Regions from separate parts of the Delftia sp. WSY_12 genome, predicted to be linked through region 2. Evidence: predicted binding sites of a transcription regulator. Region 2 holds the regulator's gene; each other region holds the start of a gene.
What was found. Region 2 encodes HrcA, which represses chaperone genes, less so after heat shock. Its sites were predicted from a motif close to TTAGCACTCNNNNNNNNNGAGTGCTAA; they were not measured.

Region 1 (3,272 bases), on a different contig from region 2:
CCCGGGACCGTGGGAGGGCGAGCAGCGCAACATGTGGAAGCCCACGCAGCAAGAGGCGCTGTGGTTCCACGGCGGCAACCTGCACCAGTCGCGCCACTACTCGCTGTACCTGGCGCTGCAGCTCAAGGCGCGGCAGGAAGGCCTGCCAGTGCGTGTCTATGACCTGCAGCAAGTTCATCACCTGCGGTAAGGCCGAATAATCGCCATGGGGCGGCTGTGCCGCCCGCCAACCCAGCCTTGCAAAACAGAAAGTTCAATCATGAAAGCAGCACGTTTCCACGACCGGGGCGACATCCGCATCGAGGACATCCCCGAACCCGTGGTGGAGCCCGGCACCGTGGGCATCGAAGTGGCCTGGTGCGGCATCTGCGGCACGGATCTGCATGAGTTCATGGAAGGGCCGATCTTCATCCCGCCCTGCGGCCACCCGCATCCCATCTCGGGCGAGTCCGCACCCATCACCATGGGGCATGAGTTCTCGGGCGTGGTGTACGCCGTGGGCGCAGGGGTGGACGATATCCAGGTCGGCCAGCATGTGGTGGTGGAGCCCTACATCGTGGCCGACGATGTGCCCACGGGGCCGGGCGACAACTACCACCTGTCCAAGGACATGAACTTCATCGGCCTGGGCGGGCGCGGTGGCGGGCTGTCCGAGCGGATTGCCGTCAAGCGCCGCTGGGTGCATCCCATCTCCGATGCCATTCCACTGGACCAGGCCGCGCTGATCGAGCCGCTGTCCGTGGGCCACCATGCCTACACCCGCAGCGGAGCGAAGGCCGGCGATGTGGCACTGGTGGGCGGCGCCGGCCCCATCGGTCTGCTGCTGTCGGCCATCCTCAAGGCCAAGGGCCTGACCGTCGTCATCACCGAGCTCAGTGCCAAGCGCAAGCAAAAGGCGCGTGAATCGGGCGTGGCCGATCACATCCTGGACCCCTCCGAGGTGGACGTGGTGGCCGAGGTGATGAAGCTCACCGGCGGCAAGGGCGTGGATGTGTCGTTCGAATGCACCAGCGTGAACAAGGTGCTGGACACGCTGGTGGCCGCGACGAAGGCCACGGGCGTGGTGGTGATCGTGTCCATCTGGAGCCATCCGGCCACCATCAACGTGCACAGCGTGGTCATGAAGGAGCTGGACGTGCGCGGCACCATCGCCTACTGCAACGACCACCAGGAAACCATCAAGCTGGTCGAGGAGGGCAAGATCAACCTCGAGCCCTTCATCACCCAGCGCATCCAGCTCGATGACCTGGTGGCCCAGGGCTTTGACACGCTGATCCACAACAACGAGTCGGCGGTGAAGATCATCGTGCAGCCACGGTTCAAATAGCCGCTGGGCACCGCGACTGCACGAACCTGCATCTTTCGTGCCGTTCGCCCGGTCGCCGGCGGAGCCGGGCGCAAAGGGGTCAAAACCCGGCGGGGGCCGACACATGCCTCCCGCCGGCAAGCAGGGTTTCCAAAAATCGCTCAGACTAGCCAGAAGCGACTTTTGCAGTGCCGAAGATTTCTGCAACCGACTGAAAAACCCGCGGAACTTCGGCTTTAGCACTCAATCCTAACGAGTGCTAATATGAAGGAATGGAAGAAAGGAACTCTGCAATGACAAACGCCTCCGGCTCCATTGCGACCACCTTGGCGCCCGCTAACCCCTGGGCCCTGGTGCCGCCTCTGGGCAATCTGGATGCCTACATTTCCGCGGTCAACCGCCTGCCCATGCTCACCCTCGAGGAAGAGCAGGACTACGCCCGCAAGCTCAAGGAACACAGTGACCTGGACGCCGCAGGGCGTCTGGTGATGTCCCACCTGCGCCTGGTGGTGTCCATCTCGCGCCAGTACCTGGGTTACGGCCTGCCCCACGGCGACCTGATCCAGGAAGGCAATGTCGGCCTGATGAAGGCCGTCAAGCGCTTCGATCCCGATCAGAACGTGCGCCTGGTGAGCTACGCCATGCACTGGATCAAGGCCGAGATCCACGAGTACATCCTCAAGAACTGGCGCATGGTCAAGGTCGCCACGACCAAGGCCCAGCGCAAGCTGTTCTTCAACCTGCGCTCCATGAAGCAGGGCCTGAAGTCCGACGCCGCCATGGCCGAGGACGGCGCCATGCTGCGCGACACGCTGACCTCCGGCGAGATCGACGCCATGGCCGAGAAGCTCAACGTCAAGCGCGAAGAAGTCATGGAGATGGAAACGCGCCTGGCCGGTGGCGACGTGCTGCTGGACCCCTCGCCCAGCGATGATGGCGAGCAGGCCTTCGGTCCCATCGCCTATCTGGCCGACGGCGCACATGAGCCCACGGCCATGATCGAGTCGCGCCAGCGTGACCATCTGGCCACCGACGGCATTGCCATGGCGCTGGATTCGCTGGACGACCGCAGCCGCCGCATCGTCGAGGAGCGCTGGCTCAAGGTCAACGATGACGGCTCGGGCGGCATGACGCTGCATGAACTGGCCGCCGTGTATGGCGTGAGCGCCGAGCGCATTCGCCAGATCGAGGTGGCTGCCATGAAGAAGATGAAGAAGGCCCTGGCCGAGTTCGCCTGATGGCCTGACGGCCTGGGCTGACAGGCCGCTTCAAGACAAACCCGGATAATCTCCGGGTTTTTTATTGCCCGCAGCCTTTGCGGCCCCCACGCACCCATGCCCGCCCGCGCCATCTCGCCACTACGCCGCCTCTTCGCCAATACCTTGGCCACCGCCCTGGCTTCGGCCATGCTGCCTTGCGCCGCCGTGGCGGGCGACCAGTGGCCCAGCAGGCCCCTGCATCTGATCGTGGGCTTTCCCGCGGGCTCCTCGCCCGACCTCACGGCGCGCGCCCTGGCCGAGCCGCTGGAAAAGCGCCTGGGCCAGCCCGTCATCGTCGAGAACAAGGTGGGAGCAGGCGGCAACATCGCAGGCGAGCAGGTGGCCCGTGCGCGCGATGGCCATACCTTCAGCGTGATGATCAACGGCAACCTGACGATTGCCCGCCTGCTCAACCCCGCCGTGCGCTACGACCCCGTCAAGGACCTGCAGCCCGTCAGCCTGATCGGCGTGGCGCCCCTGGTGCTGGTGGCGCCGGCCGGCGCGCCCGAGGGTCGGGCCTTCCTGGAGGCCGCTGCCCAGGCCGGCAGCCGCTGGAGCTACGGCTCGCCCGGCGTGGGCACCGTGGGCCACCTGGGCATGGAGCTGCTCAAGAGCCGCTCCGCGCTCAGGCCCGAGCACATTCCCTATCCCGGCTACCCGCAGGTGTTCAACGCCATCCAGGGCGGCGACCTGCAGCTGTCCATGCT
Region 2 (3,272 bases):
TGGCCGTGGCCGGCGTGCCGTTGATCCAGGCGCGGCTGCGGCCCTGGGTGTCCACTGTGCGCCGCAGCAGCAGGCTGTTGTCCTCGCAGGCCAGGCCTGCCGCCTCCAGCCAGGGGCGCAGCCGCGCGCAGCCGTCGAACTCCACGCAGATATCGGCTTGGGGGCAGCCTTCGCGCACCACGTCGGCGTCGGCGCGGGCGCCCAGGGCCAGCTGCAATGCATCGATCAGGATGGATTTGCCGGCGCCGGTCTCGCCGGTCAGCACGGTGAAGCCCGCATGCCAGTCCAGATCCAGGGCCTGCACGATCACGAAGTCGCGCAGCACGATGCGCTTGAGCGCCATGGTCAGGCGCCTCCCTCGTTCCAGCCCAGTTTCTTGCGCAGCGTGGCGAAGTAGTTCCAGCCCTTGGGGTGCAGAAAGCGCACGCTGTGGTGGGCGCGGCTCACGAGGATGCGGTCGCCGTGCTGCAGCGAGGCCAGCGACTGCATGTCAAAATTGGCGCTGACATCGCGCCCGGCCACGACTTCGATCGTGACCTCGTTGGCATCGGACAGCACGATGGGGCGATTGGACAGGTTGTGCGGCGCAATGGGTGCCATCACCCAGGCGGGGATGGACGGATGCATCATCGGCCCGCCGGCGGACAGCGCATAGGCCGTGGAGCCCGTGGGCGTGGCCACGATCAGGCCGTCGGCGCGCTGGTTGGAGACAAAGCGGCCGCCGACCTCGATGCGCAACTCCACCATGCCGGAGGTGCCGCCGCGGTTGACCACCACGTCGTTCATGGCCAGGGCCTCGAAAACGCATTCGCCCTCGCGGATCACGCGGGCGCACATCAGGGGACGCAGGTCCTCTTCGTACTCGCCCTGCAGCATGGGGGTGAGCGTGGCCTCGAAGTCCTCCAGCGCGATGTCGGTGACAAAGCCCAGGCGGCCCTGGTTCACCCCGATCAGGGGCGTTCCGTATTGCGCCAGGTGCCGGCTCACGCCGAGCATGGTGCCGTCGCCGCCGACGACCAGACCCAGGTCGCAATGCCTGCCCAGGCCATCGACATCGAGGGTGGGGTAGTCTGTGAGCCCTGCGTGCAGGGCCGATTGGGTATCAAGCACGACTTCGCAGCCCTGGCGCCTGAGGAAGTCCGCAATGCGCTCGAGCGCGTTGCTGGCATTCTCGGACGGGGCGCTTGCGCTGGGAGCGTGGTACTTCCCGATCAAGGCAACGTGGCGAAACGTGGACGTCATTTCTGGAAATTACATCATTAAAATCATCACATGCTCGACGAACGTGCCAAGTTGTTGCTCAAAGCGCTGATCGAGCGTTACATCGCTGACGGCCAGCCTGTGGGCTCGCGGACCCTGTCGCGTGCGTCGGGGCTTGAATTGTCGCCTGCCACGATACGCAATGTGATGGCTGACCTCGAAGACCTGGGGTTGATCATCAGTCCGCACACCTCGGCCGGCCGCATTCCGACCGCCCGGGGCTACCGGCTGTTCGTGGACACCATGCTCACGGCGGACCGTGCAGATATCGTGACGCCCGAGCTCGTGCCCGAGCAGCCGCAGAAAGTCATCGCCAACGCCGCCAATCTGCTGTCCAGCCTTTCCCAGTTCGTGGGCGTGGTGCTGGTGCCTCGCCGTACCTCGGTGTTCAAGCACATCGAATTCGTGCGACTGTCGGAGCGGCGCTTTCTGGTCATCATCGTCTCGCCCGACGGTGACGTGCAAAACCGCGTCATCTTCACCGACGTGGATTACTCGGCCTCCCAGCTGATCGAGGCATCGAACTTTCTCAACAGCCACTACGCAGGCCTGGCCATGGAAGAGGTGCGCGAGCGCCTCAAGGGCGAGGTCGAGCTTTTGCGCGGCGAGGTGGCCACCCTCATGCAGGCAGCCGTCAACGTGGGCACGGAGGCCATGACCAGTGCCCAGGAGGACGTGGTCATCGCGGGCGAGCGCAACCTGCTGTCGGTCAGCGATTTCTCCAGCGACATGGGCAATCTGCGCCGCGCCTTCGACCTGTTCGAGCAAAAGACCCAGATCCTCAGGCTGCTGGATTTCTCCAGCCAGGCCGAAGGTGTGCGCATCTACATCGGGGGCGAAAGCCAGGTCGTGCCCTTCGAGGAGCTGTCCGTGGTCAGCGCGCCCTACGAGCTCGATGGCAAGGTGGTGGGCACGCTGGGCGTGATCGGGCCCACCCGCATGCACTACGACCGCATGATCCAGATCGTGGACATCACCTCCAAGCTGGTCAGCAACGCGCTGAGCCACAAGCGCTGAGCCGCGCAGGTTAGGATCTACAATAGCCGTTTGCCATGGCGTGCATCCGCGCTGCCTTGGTGAATCAGGGGCCTTAGCTCATGCTTGGTTAGAGCAGCGGACTCATAATCCGTTGGTGCCCAGTTCGACTCTGGGAGGCCCTACCATCCATTGGTATGAAAAAGCCTGCCGCCTTTCCGGGCGGCAGGCTTTTTTGCTGGGCGCACGGCTGCCGCATGGCATGCCATCGCCCGGTTGCCGGGGAGTGCGGCTGCCGGGTTTTTTGCAGAAATATGGCGCTTTTGTCCGGGAGCCCCAAAACCCGCTGCTACAATGCGAAGCGTTGCGGCTGTAGCTCAGCTGGATAGAGTACTTGGCTACGAACCAAGGGGTCGTGGGTTCGATTCCTGCCAGCCGCACCAAAAAACGCAAAGCCCTGAAGTTGAAAGACTTCAGGGCTTTTTCGTTTTCACTGGCCATCCGCTGGGATCCGCTGGGATGACACCCCCGGTCAGGCTTGCTGCGCCTTCGGCAGCACGATGCTGAAGGTGCTTCCCTGGCCTGGCGCGCTTTCTATCTGCAGCTGCCCGCCATGGCGGGCAGCCACGGTGCGTACAAAGGCCAGCCCAAGGCCTGCGCCGTCCAGGTGCTGGTGGTGGTCCAGGCGCTCGAAGGGCTGGCTCAGGCGGGCGACGGCCTGCGCATCCATGCCGGGTCCGTGGTCCCGGATGGCGATGCGGCAATGGCCGGCGTCCTGCAGCAGCAGGCATTGCACCGTGGCGCCGCTTGCCTGTTGCCCGTGCGCTCCGTACTTGATGGCGTTGCCGATCAGGTTGACGGCTGCGCGGTGGAGCATGCCCGGGTCGCCCAGCACGGGGCATTCCTGCTCGGGCAGGCTGAATTCCAGCTGCACATGGGCGGCGCTGGCCTGGGCCCAGCAGCTTTCCACGGCCTGGTCCAGCACCAGGCCCAGGTCCAGCTGCTGCCGGCGCAGCGCCTGCTGCTGGGCACGAGCC
Region 3 (3,272 bases), on a different contig from region 2:
CAGCTTGGCCAGCACCGTCGATGATGGTGGTGTTTTCCTTGCCGATTTCGATGCGCACTGCCTGGCCCAGGTCTTCCAGGGTCACCTTGTCCAGCGCCAGGCCCACTTCTTCAGCGATGACCTTGCCGCCCGTCAGGATGGCGATGTCTTCCAGCATGGCCTTGCGGCGGTCGCCGAAGCCAGGAGCCTTGACAGCCACAACCTTCAGGATGCCGCGGATGGTGTTGACCACCAGCGTTGCCAGGGCTTCGCCTTCGACGTCTTCTGCAATGATCAGCAGGGGACGGCCGGCCTTTGCCACGGCTTCCAGCGTGGGCAGCAGGTCGCGGATGTTGCTGATCTTCTTGTCGAACAGCAGCACGAAGGGGTTGTCCAGCAGGGCAACCTGCTTTTCGGGGTTGTTGATGAAGTAGGGCGACAGGTAGCCGCGGTCGAACTGCATGCCCTCGACGACGTCGAGTTCGTTGGCCAGCGACTTGCCTTCTTCAACGGTGATCACGCCTTCCTTGCCGACCTTGTCCATGGCTTCGGCAATGATGCTGCCCACGGATTCGTCGGAGTTGGCGGAGATCGAGCCGACCTGGGCGATTTCCTTGGAGGTGGTGGTGGCCTTGGATTGCTTCTTCAGCTCTTCCACCAGGGCGGCGACAGCCTTGTCGATGCCGCGCTTGAGGTCCATGGGGTTCAGGCCGGCGGCCACGTACTTGATGCCTTCGCGGACGATGGCCTGTGCCAGCACGGTGGCGGTGGTCGTGCCGTCACCGGCGATGTCGTTGGTCTTGGAGGCCACTTCCTTCACGAGCTGGGCGCCCATGTTCTGCAGCTTGTCCTTGAGTTCCACTTCCTTGGCGACCGACACGCCGTCCTTGGTCACGGTGGGGGCGCCGAAGGAGCGCTCCAGCACCACGTTGCGGCCCTTGGGGCCCAGCGTGACCTTGACCGCGTTGGCCAGGATGTTCACGCCTTCAACCATGCGGGCGCGTGCTTCGCCGCCGAAAACTACGTCTTTTGCTGCCATTTCAATTCTCCGGATTCAGTTGGAAAGTGCGGTTTCGAAGCGCGTGGATTACTTTTCGACGACCGCGAACAGGTCGTCTTCCTTCATCACCAGCAGTTCGTCGCCATGGACCTTGACGGTCTGGCCGCTGTACTTGCCGAACAGAACGCGGTCGCCGACCTTCACGTTCAGGGCGATCACTTCACCCTTGTCGTTCTTCTTGCCGGGACCCACTGCCAGCACTTCGCCCTGGTCGGGCTTCTCGGCGGCGTTGTCGGGGATCACGATGCCCGAAGCCGTCTTGGTTTCGTTTTCGAGGCGCTTGACGATCACGCGATCGTGCAGGGGACGCAGGTTCATACCAACTCCTAAATCATCAACAAAGTTGAAACAAAGACTTGCCGGCCCGGCGGGCCGGCATTCGAAGCAATGTGGGACAGAGGATTGTTAGCACTCATACCCAACGAGTGCTAATAATAAGGCAATTCGGCCAGGTTTCAAGGGGTAGGGCCGGATGTGCCGCAAGACGGCACATCCGGCGCGGAGTGCGGAACGCCACTACACATTAGTTTTTCCGCCACTGATCTTTAGTTTTTTCGGGGCGCGTGCCAGCGACGAGGCGCGGCCTGCAGGCCCGATGCGGAACGCCACTACACATTAGTTTTTCCGCCACTGATCTTTAGTTTTTTCGGGGCGCGCCCGCGCTGGCCAGCGGCGAAGCGCGGCCTGCAGGAGCACACAGAACTGCCAGCGAAAGGCTGGCGCTGGACCGCCATGCAGCCTTGCGGGCTGTGTCCTGACGTCGCATCGAGGGCGGGCCCTGGCCGTGGGGCTGAGCGCGCCCAAGATCAGCCAGCCGTGCAGATTGACTGCCCTAGATCAGGCGCGAGCGAGGACCGAGGCCTCGGCTGGTGCCCTCTGTGGAGTCAGAGGGAGAGAAGCTCCGCCTTCGTGGCGCGATGACGGGCCAGTCCTAAAGGGGAGCTTGACCAGGTCGGGGGCGGATGAGGGCCGAAGCCTCTGGCGATGACCTATGAGGGGTGGTGTCGAGTGCTCGACCGCCCTGCCTCACTGCGCGATGAGAGGTGAGCATGGTTTGGATGGCTCAGATCGAGCCTGAGTGACGCGCTCCCGGGGACTTCGCGGCCACCATGCCGCCCGCTACAGCGAGGCTTATGCAAAACACCGAATGCGCTGAGCACTCCGTAGAAAGGCTTGCCCTCGCACAAGGACATCTGTCGGCCAAGAGCGCCGTCCTGGACGAGACCTGAAAGCAGGAGCAAAGCCATATCGCCTGGATTGTGAGTACGCTCCGCTCCCGTCATGTGGCAAAGTCGAGCTGTCCAGAGCCAATTTAGCTATAACGCGCTTGGGGACTTCACAAAGCACAAATAAAATATGTCAAATTCATTCTCCATACTCGCATCGCAAAAAATTGGACTGGAAAGCAAAGAGAGTTATGTCGTAGTGCGGCGTCAAACAGCCTTCCTAAGAATCCTTGGGGAAGAGCCCAAATGGGAACTGATGACGGCCACAGCCGACGAAGACCACGGGCGCATTCTGGTTTGTACGGATCGAATGCGACTAGTTGAAGCTGCTCTACGCCTCGGCCTAGAGTTGAATACGCGGCCCACAGTCAAAAGTGACTGGAAGAGTCGAGAGTACGTGTTAATTGCAGAAATCATCCTGGGGGCCAGCGAGAGTGAAGAAGATTTCCACAAAGAGAATGACCGAGTTTTCAGAAGATTCTTCGAGATCTTCGACAGCTTGCCCAACCTGAGCGAAAGAACAACCGCTGAGAGGGAAAATCTTTACGAAGAGCTCGCTATTGGTGACGATGGAGGAGAGGTCTATCTCAGTGACGGCGTCTGGCTCAGCAAAGACGGTTCGTTGAACGATCGAGGCAGGTAGTGCTCCAGCTTGGTGTCAAGCTTGACGCCCAACCCAGCCTTACAGCAAACGACCAGCTTCGTGCTTCGTAAGCCTCCAAATGCTGCTCGCAGCCGATTGTTCCTGGGACTTCGCCAGGTCCGCTTTGGTTTGGTTTCTGGCTTGTGATTGCTCACTCTCATGAATCTGGATAGAATCAGTTTTATGAGAACGACATGATTTTTGTCTTTCGTCTAAATCTTGTTAGGCAGTTTGGCAAGTTTCACTTGATCATGAGAGTAAAGCATGAAGATCATGGATATTTTTAGAAGCGCCGGATGGTTCGCTTCCGGAGTCGCCCTACTTGTTCTCCCGGCGATCTGGCTTCTATTCTTCGTTCTTTCAA

Region 1: rpoH (RNA polymerase sigma factor RpoH) is a predicted target of HrcA. The motif match lies at 1,543-1,569, and genes of this name have one in related genera.
Region 3: groES (co-chaperone GroES) is a predicted target of HrcA. The motif match lies at 1,445-1,471, and genes of this name have one in related genera.

What each region holds. Positions count from the first base shown of each region.
Region 1 is NZ_JBICKW010000015.1:120,107-123,378, forward strand. Features, by position in the region: gene ACF8LI_RS09030 (NAD(P)/FAD-dependent oxidoreductase) at 1-190, shown strand, start outside; gene ACF8LI_RS09035 (2,3-butanediol dehydrogenase) at 260-1,327, shown strand; gene rpoH (RNA polymerase sigma factor RpoH) at 1,600-2,544, shown strand; gene ACF8LI_RS09045 (Bug family tripartite tricarboxylate transporter substrate binding protein) at 2,641-3,272, shown strand, end outside.
Region 2 is NZ_JBICKW010000057.1:96,548-99,819, forward strand. Features, by position in the region: gene recN (DNA repair protein RecN) at 1-343, opposite strand, end outside; gene ACF8LI_RS25170 (NAD kinase) at 346-1,242, opposite strand; gene hrcA (heat-inducible transcriptional repressor HrcA) at 1,273-2,277, shown strand; tRNA gene ACF8LI_RS25180 (tRNA-Ile) at 2,345-2,423, shown strand; tRNA gene ACF8LI_RS25185 (tRNA-Arg) at 2,602-2,678, shown strand; gene ACF8LI_RS25190 (CHASE2 domain-containing protein) at 2,768-3,272, opposite strand, start outside.
Region 3 is NZ_JBICKW010000051.1:78,213-81,484, forward strand. Features, by position in the region: gene groL (chaperonin GroEL) at 1-1,018, opposite strand, end outside; gene groES (co-chaperone GroES) at 1,067-1,357, opposite strand; gene ACF8LI_RS23190 (hypothetical protein) at 2,396-2,908, shown strand; gene ACF8LI_RS23195 (hypothetical protein) at 3,173-3,272, shown strand, end outside.